Regions from separate parts of the Paenibacillus sp. FSL R7-0652 genome, predicted to be linked through region 1. Evidence: riboswitches for the same ligand, from Rfam matches in the RefSeq annotation. Region 1 holds a riboswitch; each other region holds the start of a gene.

Region 1 (5,491 bases):
TGAAACAGTCCAGACCAGCATCGCCAAAATGTTCAAATCCATTTACACAGCCTCCACTTATCAACATGATCCGCATTTAAAAGCGAAGGAGAAACACTGTTCTCCTCCGCTGTTTAACCCTGCTGAACGCCAAGGTGTTAGTTTTTATTTTCGTACTGTTTCATCAGTGCAGCAAGTTCGTCCTCGACAGCAGCATCCTTGCCAAGCTTCTCGAACTCTTCATCCAGCGATTTGCCTTTGGAAGACATTTCGTTGCTTGCTTCAGCCTGAGCTTCCATCTGCATCATTTTCTCTTCCATACGTTTCATGCCGGCACTTGCGGTATCAGAGCTGAATCCATTCAGCGCTTTGTTGATTTCCGTTTGAGCTTTGGCTGCATTGTAACGAGCGACCAATGTCTCACGTTTATTCTTCATCTGAGTCAACTGCTTACGCATCTCATCGAGTTTACCGCGCAGATTGTCTGCGGAAGCTTTGTTTTGGTCATAGCTGGCTTTGTATTCAAGCATTTTCTCTTCAGCAGCTTTTTTCTCTTCCAGCGCGCGGCGGGCAAGATCCATGTTCTGTGCACGAGCTGCCGTGTGAGCCTGCTCTTCACGTTTCTTGACAAGCGCTTCCTGTTCCTCGAACAATTGCTTGAACTTCTTCTCAATGGCAATCTGAGCAGCTACGGCTTTCTCTGCATCTTCCAGATCTTCCTGCATGTCACGGATATATTGATCCGTCATTTTGATCGGGTCTTCGGCTTTGTCGATAATAGCGTTGATGTTGGACATTGTAAGGTCACGTAATCTTTTGAAAATGGACATTAGGTTATTCCTCCCAGTGGATATTACATTGTATATAAAGATACATACGCAGTAATCTGCAACTCGTTTCAATTTTGCGAAAAAAAATTAAAACGGATCTGCATCTTAGTATAAGGAGGATGATACGGAATCATGCTGCATATCAGATGTGCATCCATTAAATGATATTAATGATTGGATTCTTGTTTTTTATTCAGATGTTCATCCACAAGTCTCTCCGCCGTCTGAACAATTTCGTCGATCTGCAAGCGCGTAATGCTGTCAAAGTGGATACCCATAATTACGGTTACCGTAACTTTCAATTGCAGAGCCGCTTTGCGGGCAAGCCGCTCACATAATTCCTGTTCTTTATGTCCCGGGATATGCACCGTTGTACCGCTTACCCGTTCATGGTCGACATAGAACGTAGCTACAGCCCCGATATGAGCTTTCCCCCCTGTAACGAGAAATACCTTGTCCTGCCCTGCCTCAAAAACCTCTAAACGAATGGATTTCAAATCATATGTACTCATCGTCTCTCCACCTAGCCTTCTCTTTATATGATATATGGTGGAATTATGACTTTCATAACCTGATCTACACAATGAAACTTCTCACATTCGCATAAATGGTTCTCGTGAAGGGCATACCATAAAGAACGAAATTTCTGAAAAAAGGAGGCCGTCCAATGTTTAAACGCCTCGTTATGCCAGCACTCGTTATGGTTATATGTTTTGGGGTTTACCTGGTTCCTCCCGCGGCTGCTTCAGCAAATCACATACCTAATCTGCCCGAGCTTGATCCACCTGCATCCAGCGCCAATGATCGAGAAGAACAGCTGACTTTAGGTCAACTGCGTCAGAAATATGCGGATACTTTCAAGACAAATGGCCCGTCGACCAAACAGGTTGCACTGACTTTTGATGACGTACCCGACCCGAGGTTTACGCCGCAGGTACTGGATGTCTTGAAAAAATATAAGGTTCGCGCAACCTTTTTTGTGGTAGGCAGTCGGGCGGAAAAACATCCAAATCTGGTGAAACGTATGGTGAAAGAAGGACATATTGTAGGCAATCACAGCTACAACCATCCCGAATTCAGCAAGTTATCGATGACTGCTTTTCGCAGACAGATTCTACATACCGGGGATATCATTCAGCGACTGACGGGCTACACACCCAAATTGATTCGCCCACCTTATGGAGATATTAACGAGGAACAGCTGCGCTGGGCCGCCAAGCAGCACTACAGCATTATCAACTGGAATGTGGATTCGTTGGATTGGAAAGGGCTGTCCAAGGAACAAGTGAAACATAATATTCTGTCAACGGTTAAACCCGGCTCCATCGTACTGCAGCATGCAGGCGGAGGTACAGGCTCTAATCTCCAAGGTACAGTGGAGGCCCTGCCAGATGTCATTGAGGAATTGCGACATCGAGGTTATGAACTGGTCACGCTGGACGAGATGCTGCAGCTGCCTAAGGAAAAACAATAAGACACCCGGCAGCCTTAAAGCTGATTGTATAGATAAAAATACAGGGTGTTCCTATCGGTAACCATGAATCTTACTCATTCATGACAACAACCAAAGAACACCCTCTATATGTTAGCGTATCATTTTTCTCTGAATCCCATCAAAGAATCTAGGGAGTTAAGTCAATTTTACTTTTTATTTTAAAATGTAAAGCTCAATATCCTGAAAACCAAATGAACTTACGAACTGTTTACTTCCCGGAATAAAAATGTCGATGCGGTTGCCTTTGATGGAACTCCCTGCATCCAGAGCAGTAGCAACGAAAGCCTGTTTAGGCAGTCCCGGGTGCGTATGCCCCGTCACGAGAACTTTGGTTCCAAAAGGAATCACCTTCGGATCTACTGCAATCGTGCCCAGTTCCAGCGGGTTGCCAAAATAATCAACTGCTCCCCAGCCCCCGTTCTCGGAAGCATCTGAGGAATATGCTGTAGCTTTCACGTTTAAGGTCTTACTATAGTCAAATGTTTTACCCCAGGCTTGGACAACTTTAGTATCCGCGCTTACATCCAGACTCGCTGCTGTAACCGGTTTTTCCTCTGACTTCATCTGAACCGGGGCTGCTTGCGCTTTATTTTCCTGACCTGGAATTGTAATTTTCAGACCACCATAGATGTTATACGGTGAAATGTCTTTATTGGCTTTAATTAATGTGTCCATGGCAATACCATACTGTTTGGATAGGGTGAAGAACGTATCCCCCTCTTTAGCTGTATGAATCGATTCCGCGTGAACCGGAACGGTTTGAATCAACAGTACGGATGTCAGTAATGCAATGGCTGTCTTGGCTATACGTTTTTTGTGAAACATGGTCTTCCTCCTCATTATGCCTGCGAAGTTAGTTGTCGGATTCGGATGGAGGAATCCACCCTATAGGCTGTAAATCACATGCTGAAGCATTATGTACCCTAATTCACCCCTAGCGGCGCGCCGTTCTTATGAACTGACACGTCTGCACTGTTACATCCCCCACACTTCCACTTCGGAAGTTTCGGCAGCATTCAATATATCACAATTTTGTAACCCTAAGCTGTAGTAAATGTTACCAATTAGCGACCGATCTTCTTTGGTCCTCCGGGATTTGTAAGATAACTCCAGAATTTCACATCCTTTAATCAGTCCGTTTATCTCTTACATGGGTAACAGAAACGTTACTTATTTTGTTTTGAAGCCCTGATTTCATTCCTTCTTATGTGAAATGCAAAAAAGCAGCGTTAGCGGACCTCTGCCGTTAACGCTGCTTTTGCTATAAATCCACTCCAGGAAGCGGGATGATTTAGAGTACTTTTGCGAGAAAATCACGTGTACGCGAATGTTTCGGTGCACCGAAAACTTCATCAGGCGTACCTTCTTCAACGATAACCCCGCCATCCATAAACAGGATCCGGTCACCAACCTCACGCGCAAAACCCATCTCATGGGTAACGATGACCATGGTCATGCCGCCCTCGGCAAGACGTTTCATAACTTCCAGTACTTCTCCAACCATCTCCGGGTCCAGTGCAGATGTGGGCTCATCAAACAGCATAACATGCGGCTGCATCGCCAGGGCTCTTGCAATTGCGATCCGCTGCTTCTGTCCACCAGACAGCTGATTAGGATATACATCTTTTTTATCAGCCAAACCAACCGTTTTCAGAAGATCATCGGCAATTTTGTTTGCTTCAACTGCAGATTGCTTCTTTACCTTGATTGGCGCAATCGTAATGTTTTGCTGCACCGTTTTGTGCGGAAACAGATTGAAATGCTGAAATACCATGCCCATTTTTTCTCGCGTAGCATTAATATTGTGCTTGGGATCGGTAATGGAAACACCTTCAAAATTAATTTGTCCCGATGTCGGCTGCTCCAGAAGGTTCAGACAGCGCAGGAATGTACTTTTACCCGAACCCGAAGGACCAATCACTACGACGACCTCACCTTTACCGATGGATACGTCGATGCCTTTCAGCACATCATTTTTGCCATATGATTTGTATAATTGTCTAACGTCTATCACTTGCACCCAACTTCCTTTCCAATCGACCCAGCAGCTTGGACAAAATGAATGTCATGACGAAGTAGATCGCTGCCGCAATAAGGAATGGATTCATTCCTTGGTACGTAATGTTTTTAACTACACTTGCCTGATACATAATATCCACCATACCGATGACGGAGATAATGGATGACTCTTTAATGATGGTCACGAACTCGTTACCGATTGCCGGAAGTACGGCTTTGAAAGCCTGCGGCAAAATGATATAACGCATCGCATCACCTCTGCCCATACCGAGTGAACGAGCAGCCTCCAATTGACCACGATCCACGCCTTGAATCCCTGCACGGAAAATCTCGGCCAGGTACGCACCACTGTTGATGGAGAGTGTCATAATCCCCGCCTGCAGTGCGGAGAAGTTGATGCCAAAGGTCAAGGACACCCCATAGTAGATAATCATGAGCTGAACCAGCATTGGCGTGCCTCGAATGACTTCTACGTAAGCTGTACCAATCCAGCGCAGAACGGCCAGATTATGAAGACGGAACAGGCAGATAATCAAACCGATGATTACCCCGAACAGGACACCGAGAGCCGATAACAGCAGCGTATATCCCACACCTGTTGCATAGAAGCTTTTATACTGCCAGAATACTTCAAAAATATTTTGTGATTTGTTCACTTTATCCGCCATCAGGAGACTCGCATCCGTTACCATCTGGTTGATTTTATCTTCGCTTTTCAGACGCTCCAGCGTTTGATTCACTGCGGTCAGCAGCTCTGTATTGCCTTTGCGAATCCCGATTGCCGCTTCAACCTGCTCTTCATCCGGAACTGCGGCTGCCAAACCGATAATATCATCCAGATAACCAGCAGCCACCGTATCCTCGACAATCGCCGCATCGACACGTTTCGTTTGAAGCTGCAGCACGATATCGGAGATTTTATCCAGAGAAGTGAGCTTCGCGCCTGGAATTTTCTGTCCAATCGATTCCTGAATGGAGCCTTTTTGTACACCGATTTTGGTATTCTCCAAAGACTTCATGTCCGGAAATTTGTCTTTGTCCACATTGCGGATCATAATGACTTGTTTGGATTTGTAGTACGGCTCAGAAAAATCAATACTTTTCTTCCGCTCATCTGTCGGTGTCATGCCTGAGATGACCAAATCTACGCGACCGCTCTGCAGCGCAG
Region 2 (5,491 bases), 1.5 Mb from region 1:
GCTGCAGGACGGGCTCCCCTCATCGAATGACTGGCTTATGACCAAAAAGATTAAAAAAGCTCCTTCAGGACATGTCCTGAAGGAGCTTTTTTAATCTGATGCGGTCGAGAGGACTCGAACCTCCACGGGGGGTTAGCCCACACGGACCTGAACCGTGCGCGTCTGCCAATTCCGCCACGACCGCATATTCTAGTCTCACCAATTATTATCGGCGACAAGAAATAATATATCATGCGAGATCCATTATGTCAACACTTAAAACATCTAACAGGTTCGAACCAGATCTTAAGATCTGGTTCGAACCTGTTAGACTCTTCTTATACTCTTCCTTCAGAATGTAAATTCAATAAAACAAGCTTAAGAAGATTCCAAAAAACAGGTTACTACAGCTTGGAAGGCCAGCTGCCATACCAAGCATAACCTCCTCTTCTTTCCTTCTCGATCTCACTCAGCTTATATTTCACAATCCCGTCACGACCAACAAAAATAGGTCTGTCCGTACCAAGCTCATAGAAACGAGCCCAGATTGGTGAAGCGCTGGAATCCGCAATAATCCGGCTGTCTCCGTTCCCTCTCTCATATCGGTATCCTGTAATCTTCACTTTGTTAAACCAGGCTTCAGCGCCTTTAATGGATGCCGTTATTCTGGCATTGGGTGGTCTTGTCTTCAGAAACTTGACGATGTTTACACTCTCAGCAGCCGTTAGCGAAGGCACTTCGTAACTTCTTCCGCCTGCTGGTCTCAGCGTACTGGAATCATGCTGCTGACCCCAAACCGTCAATTTCCCGCCGGATGACACCTGCGTGTTCAAAATGGCGTCAACCCCTTTAGATACCGCATTCTTACTGCGATTCGCAAGTGAAGTATCGATAAAAGAAAAGTCCCCTTTCCGGCCTGCAACTTCATCGAGCATGAACATCACATTAATCATCGCGTCATCATTGTAAGTAATATGCTTATGATAGCCGGAGCTTTGATAGATTTGCGGCCAGCCGCCGTTGGAATACTGCATGTTAAGCAAAAAATTTATGCCCTTAATGGCTGCAGCCGAGTAACGCGGATCTTTATTTTTCTTGAATTCCTTCGCAAGTCTTCTAATCTCGGAGTATGTAGCTTTATTATCGATCGTTGATTTGGCCCATTCACCTGATGTCTGACCGTAATCTTTTCTCCAACCTCCGTCCGGGCGCTGATTTTTCAAAATATCAGACAAACTTGCGGTTGTGCCTGATGCATCAGCTGCGGATACGGATGCTGCAGGAAGAACGACCATTCCTGCTGTGGAAAAAACCATGGAACATGCGAGTACAAACGTCATCCACTTTTTGGCTTTCACAAAACATCACACTCCCAATTCATAAATTTTCCGTGCATTCTGGCTTACAACGGAATTATAAATCCCATTGTAAGCAATTTAAATACAAAATTTGTATGTATTTAATAAACTCATCATATGCAGCATCTCTTTCTTTGTCAATGTATGCGGCAGCATACGCTTATTAACTTCATTTCACCGGAACGGAATATTGCTTTTAACTCTTGACAAACTTGTTTATTATCCATTCTTACACCGATGAAACATTAATGACTATTTTGTAATCTTTAGTAGTCTGTTTTAAACATAATTCCGACTAAATTCGATAATTCCGCTAACATTGAGCCGGAAAGAAGACGTTAAAACAGGTTTGACAATTACGCATTTATGCAATATAGTTTCAAATAGTTACAAAAACTTAATTATTCATTTGCCGAGTTTCAGGATTGAAAACGGGGGAACCATTTTGGGTGAATTATTCTTATACATAGGAAATATAGGGAACCTTCTACCGAACCCTTAGCTAACTCCGTAGGCATCGAAGGGAGAACATTGATTTTGAAAAAACTGATTATCTCCATTTTTGGAGCTGCTGTACTATTTACATCTGGGGCAACAACCACTGAGGCAAGCACAATAAATACCGTAGTTAACAATATGACAGGCATCCCGTACAAATGGGGCGGCACAACGATGGCCGGTTTCGATTGTTCCGGGTTTATGAGATATCTTTTTAATAAATACAGCATTGAACTGCCGCGCACGTCACAGCAGCAGGCCAAAGCGGGGACACCTGTTTCCAAAGCAGGAATTCGCACAGGCGATCTGGTATTTTTTAACACAACCGGCAGAGGGATTTCACATACAGGGGTATACATTGGCGGAGGTCAATTCGCACATGCTTCCAGCAGCAAAGGTGTCAGCATCACCAAGCTCTCGAACCCTTATTTCAATGATCGTTATGTGACGGCAAGACGGGTAACAGGTCAGTTTATGTACAACAAAATGATCGGAAAATTATAAGATCACCCTATTCTGCAATACAAAAAAGGAGACACCGGTTCATTCCGGAGTCTCCTTTTCTTTTCCTTGTGAAGGGATCAAACGAACGAACTAATGCAGGGCCTTCTGCACCCGCATTGCTCCTTGTGACAAGGCATGACCGCCCCCTACAGCTCCAGCGACAGCTACAGTCTCCATAATCTCCTGATCCGTCGCTCCCTTGGAACGAGCCTCTTCTACATGATAGAACGTGCACACTTCATTATTGGCAAACAAACCGATGCCCAGTGCAATCAGCTGCTTTGTTTTGGCATCGAGCACACCGGGCTGAAAACACTCCCCCGTAAACTCGTGGTACGATTTCACCACGTCTGGGAGTACATCGCTTAAAGCGCCAATCTGATCCTTATAAGCATGAACTTTATCATTCATTAATGTCATGGCTTGCAGCACATCCTTTCGGCTGTAAATACAGCGAATTTTTCCACTGTACCTATGTTCTCTCGACTATGCCGCAATTATGCCATTCCACGATGGTAAATCCAAACATTTAATCATTCGCTCAGAACACTTTGGCGAGGTTCACTGAACAACTGGTAACGATAACGGCGATCCAGCTTCACCACACGGCGGTTCTGACGACGAATCAGCACCTGCTCATCATCCCAGGCAACGACGATGCCTGTCACATCATTCGACTCCAGTTCATCTCGCACAACTCTTACTTTCTCCCCTGATAAACGCAAGGCATCCAACTCTGTATCACTAATCATGTCCAGAACTCCTATATTCAAATTACCTTACAAAAAGAGACCTAAATGAAAAGTCATTTAGGTCTCACGTGACTGTATTGGACTGTCATGTCATTCGAAGAAAATGTCCCGACTGAGAGTTACCGCTGCGCGTGCTCTTTGCTGTCGTTCTTCTCGAACCAAAAATCTAGCACTTTGGCGGACATCACACGTTCTTCAAGGTACTCCACTTGGTGCGTTGTAAATTGTTCTTTCCAAGAGAAGGACAACTCTTCACACAAGCCTACAATCGTCAGTAATTCTGACCAGGCAACATAGCGTTTGTACCAGAAAAATTGAGGATGTTCAATCATATAGGGATAAAGGTCATCGAATTCCGTATGTTTACAATCCAGGGCACGTTCAAAATGAACTTTCGATTCCGCCAGCTTATCAATAAAAAATTGTTCCGTTGCCGGTTGGTTCCCCATGGTGCTGCCTCCTCTCCCTAACATACCCCCATTATAAAGGAAATCTACGGCCATGCAAAGCCATAGTTCAAAAATTAGGTCCTATTTTCTTCAAAAAGTCACATTTCATTATCGTCGAACTGCACCGTGCCATTGTTCAGCGAACGAATGCGTACAAGTGCTTCCACCGGAATGCCCTGCTCCCGAATCGTACGTGCACCAGCCTGGAAGCACTTCTCAACCACAACACCGAATCCAACCAGTTCCGCGCCAGAACGCTCGATAATCTTGATGACACCGCGGGCAGCGTCTCCATTGGCAATAATATCATCAATGAACAAAATACGGTCATTCTCATGAATGTATTCGCGAGATACCATGATGTCCGTTACGATTCCTTTCGTAAAGGATGGTACACGTTCGCAGTAGGCGTCAGGATCGGCCAGAAGCGTTTTTTTGCGGCGAGCAAATACCAAAGGAACCCCCAATTCATGCGCTGCGGCAAAGGCAACCGGAATCCCCGAAGATTCAACCGTAATTACCCGGGTTACCCCGCTTTCGCGAAACCGTGCAGCAAACTCCCGTCCCATTTCCATGGTTAATGCAGGATCGATTTGATGGTTCAAAAGCCCGTCCAGCTTCAAAACCTGATCCGATATGACGACACCTTCTTGTAAAATTCGTTGTTTTAATACGTCCATGATTTGACCTCCCAGCCTATCCTATGAGGTTTAAAGTATCATATATCCTGCTGCAAGTTCAAGCGAAATCAGGCACATGTCCATATCCCATCCATATTTTAGAATTGTAACTTATGCTGCTGTCATGACTTTAATAGGTCAAGCATAACTTGTACTATGGTACCCGCATGTCCAATCAATCAAGGGACCTGAAAGGGGTAACACATGAAACAGGCATTCCGGGTGCTGCAGATTGCATTTACTTACATCGGAACCGTTGTCGGAGCCGGCTTCGCCACAGGGCAGGAGATACTGCAGTTTTTTACCCAGTATGGCAAGTGGGCCACAATCACCATCGGTTTGTCCACCATGCTCTTTGTCTGGCTCGGCACTAAAATGATGCTTATTGCGCATGATACGGGTTCCCGGTCATATGAAGACCTGAACAAACATCTGTTTGGCCACAAAGCTGGTAAATGGGTTACGTGGATAACGCTTATCGTTCTGATCGGGGTCAATAGTGTCATGCTTGCCGGAGCAGGCTCTGTTTTTATGGAGCATCTTGGTTTGCATTATCAAACAGGGTTAATCATTACACTGGTTGGCACTTATCTGCTTCTGGGACGGGGCATGCAGGCTATTCTGCAAATGAACAGTATTGTCGTGCCCATGATGCTCCTGCTGTCCCTGCTTATGATTTTTAGTACGGTCCATCACCCTGGTGCACTGCGTTTTCTCACCCTGACAACCGACAGCAATCCCCTTCAGGTATGGATATCCCCACTGCTCTACACCGCATTTAACCTTGCTCTCGCTCAAGCGGTACTTGTTCCTGTTGGCAACCAGATCCGTCATCGCAATACATTAAAATGGGGCGGAATTGCAGGCGGAATCGGCGTAGGTTTTATGCTGATGGCAGCTCATTTTGCCATGTCGGCGCAGATGCCCGGCATCGTCCAGTTCGAGATCCCGATGGGCAGCCTTGCCTTTCAATTAGGATGGATTGTGCAGTCGGTATATGTCACGCTTATTTTTATGGAAATTTTCACGACGTTTGTGGCCGACATTTATGGTATGACCCTGCAGCTCAGACAGCATATTAACGTTCATCCCCGATTAATTACGCTCGTCATTATGATGCTGTGTTACTCCTTGAGCCAATTCGGCTTCAGTTCCCTTCTGTCCATCCTCTATCCGATTTTCGGATGTATGGCCCTCTTTTGGGCGGGCAAACTGATTATGGATCGCTGGGGCACATTACGTGGACGAAATACACCTAACTGATGGCGTCG
Region 3 (5,491 bases), 3.0 Mb from region 1:
CCCGAAAAGTCACATCGCCACCGTATGACTTCCGAACGACCAAGTCTCCGATATTCATCACCATTATCACCTCTACCCCATCGTATGGGCAGAGACCCGGATTGGTTCATTAAAATTACAGTCCGCCGCGAACCCCGGCTTCCCACATTACCGTGCTGAGGGTCGCATACTCCTGCAGACTTAATGTCTCTCCGCGCCGTGAGGGCTGTATACCTGCCTGCTCCAACAGTTGATCCGCCTGCTCTCTGTTCTCCTTCGAGAAGAAGCGGGCTTTAAGATTGTTGGAGATTGTTTTTCTCCGCTGCGCAAACGAAGCCTGCACGACTTCAAAATAATGCTGTTCGTTCGGAATCTGCACTGGAGGCTGGTCACGAACCTTCAGCTTAATAACTGCTGACTCTACGTTAGGCTGCGGGATAAATACGGTAGGCGGTACCACACAGACCAGTTCCGGCATACTGTAATACTGCACGGCAATACTCAGACTTCCATAATCCTTGGAACCTGGTGCCGCCGCCATGCGTTCAGCTACTTCCTTCTGGATCATGACCACGATGCTGTCTACAGGCAGCTTCTCTTCCAGCAGCTTCATCATGATTGGCGTCGTTACATAATAGGGAAGGTTCGCAACAACACTTACTTTATCAACCGAAGCGAAGTCTGATGCAAACAGCGCAGCCAGATCCAGCTTAAGAACATCTCCGTGATGAATGCGTACATTGGGATACGGCTCCATGACCTCTCCAAGGATCGGCAGCAGACGTTGGTCAATTTCCACAGCCGTAACAGGACCAGCCGCACGCGCGAGGCGCTCCGTAAGAGCTCCAATCCCCGGACCAATCTCCAGAGCGCCCTTGGACTCGTCCAAATCGGCAGCGCCCACGATTTTGTTCAATATATTTTGATCGATCAGGAAGTTCTGTCCCAGACTCTTCTTAAAGGAGAATCCATGCCTCTGAATAATTTCCTTAGTGCGTTTGGGTGTTGCAATTTCAACGGTTTGTTCCATGTCTTTCATAACCTCACAATCCTTCACGTTCGATTTGCGCTAATGCATCGGAGAACTCTTCTCTTGTAATCTGGAAAACACTCAGCCGTTTGTGAAACTGTTTGCCGTTGCAATACCCGATCCCCAGCAGGTTGCCCATCTCCATGCGTCTTGCTGCAGCTTGCGGGTGTATAATCAGTCCTGCCTCAATGAGGTCTTCCCAATCAATCAGACTTGGTGCACCTTCATAGGATGTGTGTACACGTGCCAGAGCATGACGTATGGCCTCCGGTGAAGCATTCTCAACGCCGATATCCCCTTTACGTGTCGCATCTGCCTCTGGAATGAACGCATGTTTGCAGCCTGGAATCTTATTGGCAATGATTTTACGAATACGCTCACCCGCATGGTCCGGATCTGTCAAGATGATGACACCCCGTCTCTCCTGAGCAAGTGCAATTCGCTTCAGTATACGCTGATTAATAGCAGAACCTCCGGTTTCGATCGTGTCTGCTTCAACGGCCCTTCTAATGGCTACCGTGTCGTCACGGCCCTCCACAACAATTACTTCTTTTATCATGTTCCAATTCTTCCTTTCTAACGCAAAAAGAAGAGGAATATCCTCTTCTCTGCCAAACGGCGGAGGAGACTGAATTCAGACTCCTCCGCCGCATATTCCGCATGAATCTTCATGCAACTATTTTATAGCATTCCCATTTCAAAGTAAAACGATTTTAGTTCGCTTCCGGCTTCACGGGTCCAATCACATATACCGTTTTGCCTTTCTTACGTCCGAAATTCAGGGCATGCTTCACACTGTCATAATAAACATCAATTTTGTTGCCTTTAATCGCACCACCGGTATCTTCCGCACGACGGAAGCCTAGGCCCTCGATGTATACCCACCAGCCAATTGGAATGACTTTCGGATCAACTGCGATAGTGCGGCCTTCCGTTACACGAGTACCGGAAGCTGTCTTCGTACCAATGCCTGGCTCTTCAGCAGAGTAGGCTGTCATGGATACATTTTTCAGAACTTTAGAATATTTAAAAGAATTCCCGGAGACCGTAATCACCTTGCTGCCCGAGGCAGATGTTTTCTTCGAGTTCGATACTGCTGTTTTGCTGCTTTTCGAAGTTTTGGCCGATACCAATTGAACCTCTGGCTTTTTCTCAACCGGCTTCGCTTTTGTACCTACTGCAATAACTTTGTCTACACGATTGGAAGCAATCGTTTTGCCGACCATTTTTTTGGAGACGAGTTCTCCATCTTGAAACACTTTTTCGATATGCTGCACAAGTGTGCCTTCCTGACCTTTCACTACTACACGATTATCCCCTTGGAACAAACTAGGATCTGCTGTTTTGACAACCTTGTAGGCAATCGGATGCTTCACGTCCACTGTACGCTTTGTTACACGCACTACACGAATCTTCATATCCGATTTTACAGTAGTTCCGAGCGCTGGATACACTTTATCATGCTTTGCAACTTCAATACCTGATTGCTGAATTACATCTTGTACCGATGAATCGGTTGTATACAGAGTCTTGGTGTCTCCGTCTGCCGTAATGTTAACTGGGATGGCCCGCTCAATAACGATTCGGTCTCCGTCCGTAATCGCCCCATTCATGGGCATGGATACCTTGTCGTGAGGGCTGACTGTGATTGACTGCTCCTCCAGCATTTCCTGAAGCATTCCTGTACGAGTCTCTACCACTTGAGCTTTGCCGTCAATAACCAGTGAAATCTGCTTCCCGGCCTGACCGTAAACGACTAACAAGATCATGATTGCAAGCGCAATTGAGAATATCGCGATCAGTGCCATTTGACGCAAGTTCTCATGCTTCCACCGCAACGCGAAAGACTTACTGGATGATCGTGACTCATGGGTCTCTTCTGGTTGGAATCTGCCCACTTCTCCGTCCTCCTTCATAGCCTCGCCGTCTAAAGTAATGCATGATGTCTTTGACGCGACTATACCAAATTTTCTACAGAACACAGATCAGAGGTAATGATCGGTCCTGCACCATGAACCCCTCTTCGCAGCATGATGTCATCCTCCTGAATACTTACCGTATGATGACTCTATTTCTTTTATTCAAAACAAAAAAAGCCAAAGAAAGAGTGTAAGAGACTCTTTCGTGGCTTCCGAATGATTTGAATATCGGAAATTCATGCACGAGGTTGCCTCTCTTTTTCCGCTTGCGAGGTTAGCTGTCGGGTTCGGGCGAAAGAGAGCCGCCCTATCTCAGGTCACCCGCTCATGGCGGACGCCCTTGAATTCACCCCGAGACCCAAAGAAGAAATCAAATACGGCTTCGCAGAACATTCCACTGTTTTGGGTCAGCGAACGATGCGCATCGGCTGCATTCACCGATGTTTAAGCCCTATTGGTTCCCCCGCTCTCCATTAACGGAGACTCAGCGAGATTGATTCATGAAAGTAATGTTGTCTTATCGGAAAGTGTCCCTTTGTTCATCCCCCGAACATCTGTCCAATTTTCCGCACAACAATTCACTGAAAAGATGATATCCTGTTTTGATGCATGTTGTAAAGCATGGATCAAGTACGTTTTTCTAAATATTTGGTTAAAATATTGTAATATTCTTCAATAATTCGAATCAAAGAGCAAATTACCTCTCGTTAGCTTCCTTTTTCACCTGATTTACTCCTTTTTTTACCGAATCCCAAATCGTTCCATGGCATTTTTGGTGGTTATTGCAGCAATTTCCTCCACCGAAATGCCTTTAATTTCCGCAGCGGCTTCAGCAACCAGACGTACATGCGCTGTTTCATTTCTCTTTCCACGATAAGGGTGAGGTGTAAGATAAGGGGAGTCTGTTTCTAGAAAAAATCGATCCATCGGAACCTTGGCCAGCACCTCTTTAGGCTGCTTCGCATTCTTGAATGTGATTGGCCCTCCAAAAGAAAGATGGAAGCCCAATTCCAGACACATTTTCGCCGTCTCCCAGCTGCCTGAGAAGGAGTGCATCACACCGCCAACCTCACTCGCTTTCTCTTCACGCAAAATACGTACAATATCCTCATGGGCATCCCGATTATGGATGACAATGGGCATATTTAATTCACGTGCCAATGCAATTTGTTGTCGTAATACGCGGTGCTGTATTTCCTTAGGTGAGGTGTCCCAGTGATAGTCCAGACCGATTTCACCAATGGCTACCACCTTTTCGTGTTTGCACAAAGATGCAATCCATTCTAAATCACCCTCCTGCATCGTGATTGCATCCACCGGGTGCCAGCCTACAGCTGCATAGATGAAGTCATACGTTTCAGCCAGTTTCATCGTCGTTGGAATCGTCTCCCGATTAAAGCCAATGTTGATCATACGAGTAATGCCTGCATCAACAGCCCGCTGGATCATGTCCTCTCGGTCTTCGTCGAATTGTGGTGCATCGAGATGTGTATGTGTGTCGAATAACATAGTGTTTATTTCTCCCTTCATGTCGAAAATCGAATACCGATTATATGCATTAGAATTTTGAATTTATTTTTTTGAAACACAAATTTTGATTGGGACATGCCGCGATTTCTGTATTTTCACTTTTAATACTCAAGCTACTATATATAGAAGGAAAATAAAAAGTCAAATCTACATCTTGCAGCTAAACCGGATTTAAAACTGTATATTTACTCACTTTGATTACAAAATTATGTCGATCTACATATCCTCGCCATTAAAGCAGATTAATGTATCATGTAAAATAGCTCTTTTAGAAAGTCTTTTGATATCAAAATGTTTCACCTGCCGCATCATTCATGATTACAAAAAATAGGGGCGTATATGGGACGGTAATTCATGAAGGATGGCATCAACCTTGTTCTGAGGATAGTACAGATGATGTTTGCCCAGATGAAGTCCACTGATCGAACGTACAATATCAGACACTTCTGACAACTCGTGCAGCTTGTCCTGCCTATCCAGTAAAAGAATCTGCTTATCCGTGGATTGATCTGGACGAAACACGTCGTAAGGATTATCCGTTGGGAAATCAACCTCAAGATCGTATTCCGGATTCAACCCTGCATGAGCAAAAGCTTCCCTAATTTCTTCAACCATGTCCAGATCCGTCTGTTCGAGCTCCACATACTTATACAATCTGCGATCCATAAAGCGTTCGCACAGCTCACTCAGAACAGTATCGTCCTCTTTACGCCACTGCATAAAGGCTGTTTGAATCAATGATTCATCAAGCTGCAGATATTCATCAACGGAAATTTCTCCATAAAACAGTTTGGGCAGTGGTTCTACCATAAAGCGGAACGGAAAGCTCTGCTCCACTAATGCTTTTGCCCGTTTGAAGATTTGCCGTAATATAATTTCCGAGCTTCGCGTTACGGGATGGAAGTAAATCTGCCAGTACATCTGGTACCTTGACATCAGGTAATCTTCTACAGCATGCATGCCGGACTCTTTAACCACGATTCGCCCATGAAATGGACGCAGCATCCGTAGAATACGGTCCAGATCAATTGTG
Region 4 (5,491 bases), 3.1 Mb from region 1:
CAGACATCGGAAACGCCATAAAAATCGTCCCTGCTGTACCAACAAAGATAATAACGTATGCTGCCGGGTTATTAACCAGGTTGATTAGGGGCGCACCCTTCAGGAACATACCGAGTACAAGGGAGACCAATCCCAAAACTAGTCCAATAATCGTTGAAATTTCCATCATACACCTCATCCATGAGATAAAATTGAATCCTTTCAAGCGGCTGAATTCGGGCTTCCGGACGAACGCTTCGCCGCAATCCGCTGCATGTTCGGCAGCCCTCAAGGGCACCGGAACGACTGAAACGGTCATGTATAGTATTTATCGACCAGAGGGCCTTTTTTTTTAAGGGTTATTTTCAGGTATAATAAGATCAAATCCGCCCTTTATGGGGTGAGTAGGAGTGAAAAGTCAATGGGCGTAAAGCATGGACGTGATTATGAAGGAATATTGACAGATTTAACAGCGGCGATCGGACGTATCCCGGATCGCTATGTTTTCTTCGAAATGGATGAGGAAGAGTGGAGCAGATTGGGAGAACCGGAACAGCTTGAGGTAGACGAGGCGCTTGCAGAAGACTTGTTCTATGCGCTTGGGGAGGAATCCGTAATTCCGGTTGGCAGTGGGGTTGTTATCCATGATAAGGAACAGCACCGAATTCATATTTTAATTGGAGAAGAAGAGTTGACGTTTGTACCCTTAATTTAAAAAATATGAATCGTTGACAATACCTTATGCTTCAATGCTTTGGCTGTCTATTCTATGGATTTTGGCGCTTTGACGTGGTAAGATGATACTCATGAAAAAAGGCTTCCGCAGGGCGGTGGCCTGCCTTTAAGGCTGTGTGGGCAGCATGCAAAGGTGTCGATGGTCATGTGGATGAAGATCCGCGATGTCTCATCATATGGGGAGGAAGATAACGCATGGTTTTTACGCAAGAGGAAGTCGAAGCTCATCTGGGAAGGCTTGAGGGCTGGGAACTGGAAGAGGGACGGTGGATTGTCCGCAAATTTGTGTTTTCTAACTATATGAAAGGGATTGCCTTTGTAGACGAAGTCGCAGCGATTTCGGAGGCATTCAATCATCACCCTTTTATTACTATTGATTATACAACGGTTACGCTGCGTCTTACATCTTGGGATGAGGGCGGCATTACGTCAGTAGACATTAAAGAAGCAGAGCAGTACAACGAAGCCTTTGAAAAAATGAGAACAGAATAATCTCAGGATATACTGGTAACGAACAGCAAAAGAGGCTCTTGCCTCCCGGCCGGGAGAACGAGAGCCTCTTTGATGTCTTCGTGTCTTAACGGCAATGCTTACTTTTTCTCTGCCAACCACATAGCGATGTGAGCAATTTCCTCATCCTGCAGTCTGCCTTTGAAAGAAGGCATGCCGCCTTTACCTTTGACAATGGTAGAGTAGATTTTCTCCACATCATCCTTGCTGCCGATGTTGGCAAGTGCAGGACCTACCCCACCTTGAAGCTGATCACCGTGACAAGAGATGCAGTTCGCTTTCACCAGCGTCTCAGCCTGTCCGGCATCCATAGCTACTTCAGGCATGGACGGTTTGGCTTCTTGAGCCGCTTCCTCTTTACCTGGAAGCGTAAACATTAAAACAATAGCTAAAGCACATGCTGCAAAAAATACCCCGCTCATGATCCATTTGTGCATCCCTTGTGTCCCCTCCAGAATGAAAGATCATCTAACCCAAACTATCCCTATCATTATAACGGAAGCTGTCGTTACATCATAGCATTTTGTGGTAATTTTTTGAACTAATCACAAAAGAGAGACAAAATGAGACCATTTTATCTGCAATTTACTCTCTCGGACCCTCGTAGACCATGCAGTGGAAGGGCATCAGGCCGGTCGGGGTTTGACGTTCATATGTATCCTGGATGACAAATCCGCATTTCAGATATACCTGAATGGCGCGATTGTTCCAGGTAAGTACTTCAAGATCGATCTCGTTAGAAGGATTACGGCGAATGGCTTCTTGAACGATAGCTGTAACAAAGGCTTTTCCCTGTCCTTGACCGCACTTCTCCGGACGCATTCCGAGGCCAATCCGTGTCACACCCTGAAGCGGAAAATATTGAGCAAACCCATAGACCTGATCCTGTTGATCCAGGATAATCGCATACTGCTCATGACGCAGCCGTGCATCTCCAAATTCGACTTCCAGTGCTTTCATCTGATCCCAAGGCAGCCAGCTGTAAATATTGTATGGCGGATCATACTGCCAGCTGCATATAAGTGCTGCGTGTTCTTCCTGCATCGGTACAACACGAAACGTCAAAGGGGCTTCATTCTTCATATAACAGTGTGTGCTCCTCTCTTCCGTTACCCGTTCTTTGTTCACTCTACAAAAGAGCTGTTCATTTGGCAAGTTTTCAATTTTCAGAAAAAAAATGAAACAAAAGTCCGGCTCATTCCGTTTATATTATAACGGGATGGGTAAAAACATCATAAGGGCACGGACAAACGAAGTAAAATGAACCCTGATGGTTCGCATACATGTAATGATGGATGTGAGCAGCAGCTGCAGGGGGATAGAAGTACAAAAAAACCGCCGGATACATTCCTGCGGAGAATGTACCGGGCGGTTCTATTTATGCTTCTACTTCGTTACAGTATAGTTAATGGTTCCAGCATCATGTTGATTACAGCTTGTCCCTACTCAAGGGCCAGTGACTCATATGTGTCCGTGCTCATAATCCGTTTAGCGCCAATGTAGCGGTTAGCCCAATAGTTCTCGCTAAGAGAGCTGATGGTTACACCTTTGGAAGAAGAAGAGTGCGCAAACTTGCCATCTCCTACGAAAATACCTACATGAGATACGCCTTTACCTGTTGTGTTGAAGAATACCAGATCGCCAGGTCTCATCTCCATGCGGGATACGGAATCACCCATGTCATATTGAGAGCTGGATTGGCGAGCCAAATCAATACCTAGTTTGTCGAATACATACCGTGTGAAACCGGAGCAGTCAAAACCGTCAAGCGTTGTGCCTCCGCTTTTGTATGTAGTTCCCATTGCTGAATCGATGACTTTATCCATCTTAGAATCTGCAAATGCGCTGCCTGCACCAAGTGATAATGCAAATGTGAGGCTAAGTACTGCTGCGGTCAATTTCTTCTTAAACAAGTGATATACCCCTTCCAATGCCTGCGAGGTTAGCTTAAGGATTCGGTTGAAGGTCCCCTATGATCCCTCTGTATCAAGATCAATTCACCCATAACTGGTTCCCCCGCTTCCCAGGTGCAAGGAATTTGGCTCTGCTAGTTGTGCACCTGTAAAAAAACGAAAAGAAAATTTAATTTTAAAGTTTAGATTTAAAGTTGTTACAAATAAGGATTTAAAGATTACAAAGTTGTTACTAAAAACTCACTGCGATTATTGTACCAGAGGAGTGGTGCTTTGGCAACGTTTAGCAGTAAAATTAGCAAAAAAAACCTCGACCTTTGACGGGGGAAGGTCGAGGTTTGCGTATTTACACATCACAATGGATGAATTGTTTAACATGAGATGGTAACAATTTTTAAATGATCTAGTCAGTATTAGGGGACGATGTGGACTGCCATAAGCGGAAATGGGCACATACTTTCCACATGCTGAGCAGGCTTCTGGCAAGCGGATATGTCTGCTGTAGGATCAGTCCGGTAAGTCCGGTCAAGAACCATGAGGCAGATGTGAATACACCAAAGATGAGTAAGTGCACCATTCCGAGTATCAGGATGATGCCAATCACTGTGAAGATGCGGGTTAAAGCAATCCAGAGCCCTTTGAGCATTCCGTGAAGACTTCCTTCTTCTCCCGGAGCAGAGATACCGAACTGCATATAGAGCATCATATGGTGCACAATCCATCCGTAGATGATCCATCCTGCAGCATATGGGATGCCGGGCAGCAGTAGATGAATAGAATGGAAACTGTCCATGAAGATTGAATACAGTTTAGGTATGAGCCAGTAAGCGGGAAGCAGCATAAGTATTGTGCGAATGAGGTGCAGCAGCAGCATCGATTTCCACAATTTCTGGATGCCGCGGATGAACGGAATACGTTCTTCTGCGGTATTAAAATGCTGCAGGGAATAGAGCAGGCCTGCTTGAATAAGAGGGCTGATCAGCAGGCGAAGCAGCAGCATACCTCCCAGAATCCAGAGATAACGCTGGACCTCAGGGCCGGACAGACGCAGCTGACTTTCCATTTTGAACAAAAGCGTGCTCAGCTCTCCAGCATCCTCGGTCGGATAACGAAGCAGTAGAGGAACAACTGCCGACTGAACCAACCGGTAGATAAAATAGCCCCATACAAGCTGATAGAGAAATAAAATTGCAGCAATGAACATATGCTGACGGACGAGAAACCAGCCTTCGCGAATTTTTGCTTTCACCGTCTCCACCTCACCATGACAGACCTCCGAATACAGCTTCAATTAGTTTCGCAGCACTCATATTCCAGCGGGACTGGACTTGCTCGTCCAGTTTAGTTCTCAGGAAATTGTTCATATGGCGGTTCTCCAGCACGATGTCATATAAGGGATCGGTTATCGCCCAGGAGACGGGAGAGGTATACGTGAGTTTATAGGTAATGCGATCCTCCTTGCCGTCCCATTGCTTGGTTACGGTATGTCCATCCTCAAAAGCGATCCGAACAGGAACCTTCGGAAAGTCACTTCCTTTTTTGACAACTGTAATTGAGGATTCGTACAAGGTTTCCCCATCCTTTTCCACAGGAATAACCTTGATCCTCTCCACGGCAAAGTCGGCCATGCCGCCGCTGTAAACGTATTGGTCAAAATAATCGGCCCAAGAGGCCCGGGTAACTTGTTCGACTACCTTTTGAAAATCGGCCGTTGCCGGATGTTTGAAGCGATATTTCTTAACATAGGTTGAAAGGATGCGTTCCATTTGTTTGGCTCCGACCTGCTGTTCGATGCCAAGCAGTACGAGCTTCCCCCGGGTATATACGTTGGATGCATACTGCTGCTGTGAGTCAAACTTCCAGGAGGGCTGTGTTAATGGAGCGGGAGATGTGATCAGCCCGGATTGTACAGGCAGGTTCGGGATTAGCCCGTATTCCTGTTCCATCAGTTTGTCTTCTGCGTATGAGGTGAATCCCTCATCCAGCCAGGCCTCCTCAAATTCATTGCTCGCAACCATGCCGTAGAAGTATTGATGCCCGATTTCATGCACCACCGTTCGCTCCAGATCGTAACCTGGGGTTGTATCATCGGCTCCGAAGGCCGTAATTAAGGTTGGATACTCCATTCCCCCAGCGCCATTTGCCGCTTTAGGCGGGACTACAATAGATAAGGTGGCATATGGATAAGGTCCGAACCACTTGCTGTAATTGGATAATGCGGCTTTGGCGGCAAAGAGATAACGTTCCTTCAGATCCTGGTGTGCCGGGTCGAGATAAAGCTTGATGCGCACACCCGGCACGTTAGGAGCTGAGAAGGGCTCCTCTGCATATACAAAATCAGGTGAGGCTGCCCA

What was found. A riboswitch is a leader RNA that binds a small molecule or an ion and turns the genes downstream of it on or off. The one in region 1 is predicted to bind cyclic di-AMP.
Region 2: linked by a shared signal. The riboswitch ahead of MKY97_RS10260 (C40 family peptidase) and the one ahead of MKY97_RS16400 (3D domain-containing protein) in region 1 are both predicted to bind cyclic di-AMP.
Region 3: linked by a shared signal. The riboswitch ahead of MKY97_RS00140 (ubiquitin-like domain-containing protein) and the one ahead of MKY97_RS16400 (3D domain-containing protein) in region 1 are both predicted to bind cyclic di-AMP.
Region 4: linked by a shared signal. The riboswitch ahead of MKY97_RS00510 (C40 family peptidase) and the one ahead of MKY97_RS16400 (3D domain-containing protein) in region 1 are both predicted to bind cyclic di-AMP.

The regions. Positions count from the first base shown of each region.
Region 1 covers NZ_CP152001.1:3,702,073-3,707,563, forward strand. The annotation lists gene MKY97_RS16380 (DUF350 domain-containing protein) at 1-42, opposite strand, end outside; gene MKY97_RS16385 (PspA/IM30 family protein) at 138-809, opposite strand; gene MKY97_RS16390 (hypothetical protein) at 977-1,321, opposite strand; gene MKY97_RS16395 (polysaccharide deacetylase family protein) at 1,477-2,283, shown strand; gene MKY97_RS16400 (3D domain-containing protein) at 2,458-3,129, opposite strand; cyclic di-AMP (ydaO/yuaA leader) riboswitch at 3,132-3,326, opposite strand; gene MKY97_RS16405 (amino acid ABC transporter ATP-binding protein) at 3,596-4,318, opposite strand; gene MKY97_RS16410 (ABC transporter substrate-binding protein/permease) at 4,305-5,491, opposite strand, start outside.
Region 2 covers NZ_CP152001.1:2,222,397-2,227,887, reverse strand. The annotation lists tRNA gene MKY97_RS10270 (tRNA-Leu) at 100-184, opposite strand; gene pelA (pectate lyase) at 384-1,337, opposite strand; cyclic di-AMP (ydaO/yuaA leader) riboswitch at 1,738-1,869, shown strand; gene MKY97_RS10260 (C40 family peptidase) at 1,875-2,339, shown strand; gene MKY97_RS10255 (carboxymuconolactone decarboxylase family protein) at 2,430-2,759, opposite strand; gene MKY97_RS10250 (hypothetical protein) at 2,873-3,091, opposite strand; gene MKY97_RS10245 (hypothetical protein) at 3,211-3,540, opposite strand; gene MKY97_RS10240 (xanthine phosphoribosyltransferase) at 3,639-4,220, opposite strand; gene MKY97_RS10235 (hypothetical protein) at 4,425-5,483, shown strand.
Region 3 covers NZ_CP152001.1:29,308-34,798, reverse strand. The annotation lists gene yabG (sporulation peptidase YabG) at 1-58, opposite strand, end outside; gene rsmA (16S rRNA (adenine(1518)-N(6)/adenine(1519)-N(6))-dimethyltransferase RsmA) at 116-1,009, opposite strand; gene rnmV (ribonuclease M5) at 1,023-1,568, opposite strand; gene MKY97_RS00140 (ubiquitin-like domain-containing protein) at 1,723-2,907, opposite strand; cyclic di-AMP (ydaO/yuaA leader) riboswitch at 3,176-3,428, opposite strand; gene MKY97_RS00135 (TatD family hydrolase) at 3,670-4,437, opposite strand; gene MKY97_RS00130 (HD domain-containing protein) at 4,777-5,491, opposite strand, start outside.
Region 4 covers NZ_CP152001.1:105,926-111,416, forward strand. The annotation lists gene motA (flagellar motor stator protein MotA) at 1-166, opposite strand, end outside; gene MKY97_RS00490 (hypothetical protein) at 401-694, shown strand; gene MKY97_RS00495 (4a-hydroxytetrahydrobiopterin dehydratase) at 910-1,206, shown strand; gene MKY97_RS00500 (cytochrome c) at 1,305-1,661, opposite strand; gene MKY97_RS00505 (GNAT family protein) at 1,810-2,307, opposite strand; gene MKY97_RS00510 (C40 family peptidase) at 2,667-3,122, opposite strand; cyclic di-AMP (ydaO/yuaA leader) riboswitch at 3,141-3,278, opposite strand; gene MKY97_RS00515 (hypothetical protein) at 3,541-4,386, opposite strand; gene MKY97_RS00520 (M1 family metallopeptidase) at 4,397-5,491, opposite strand, start outside.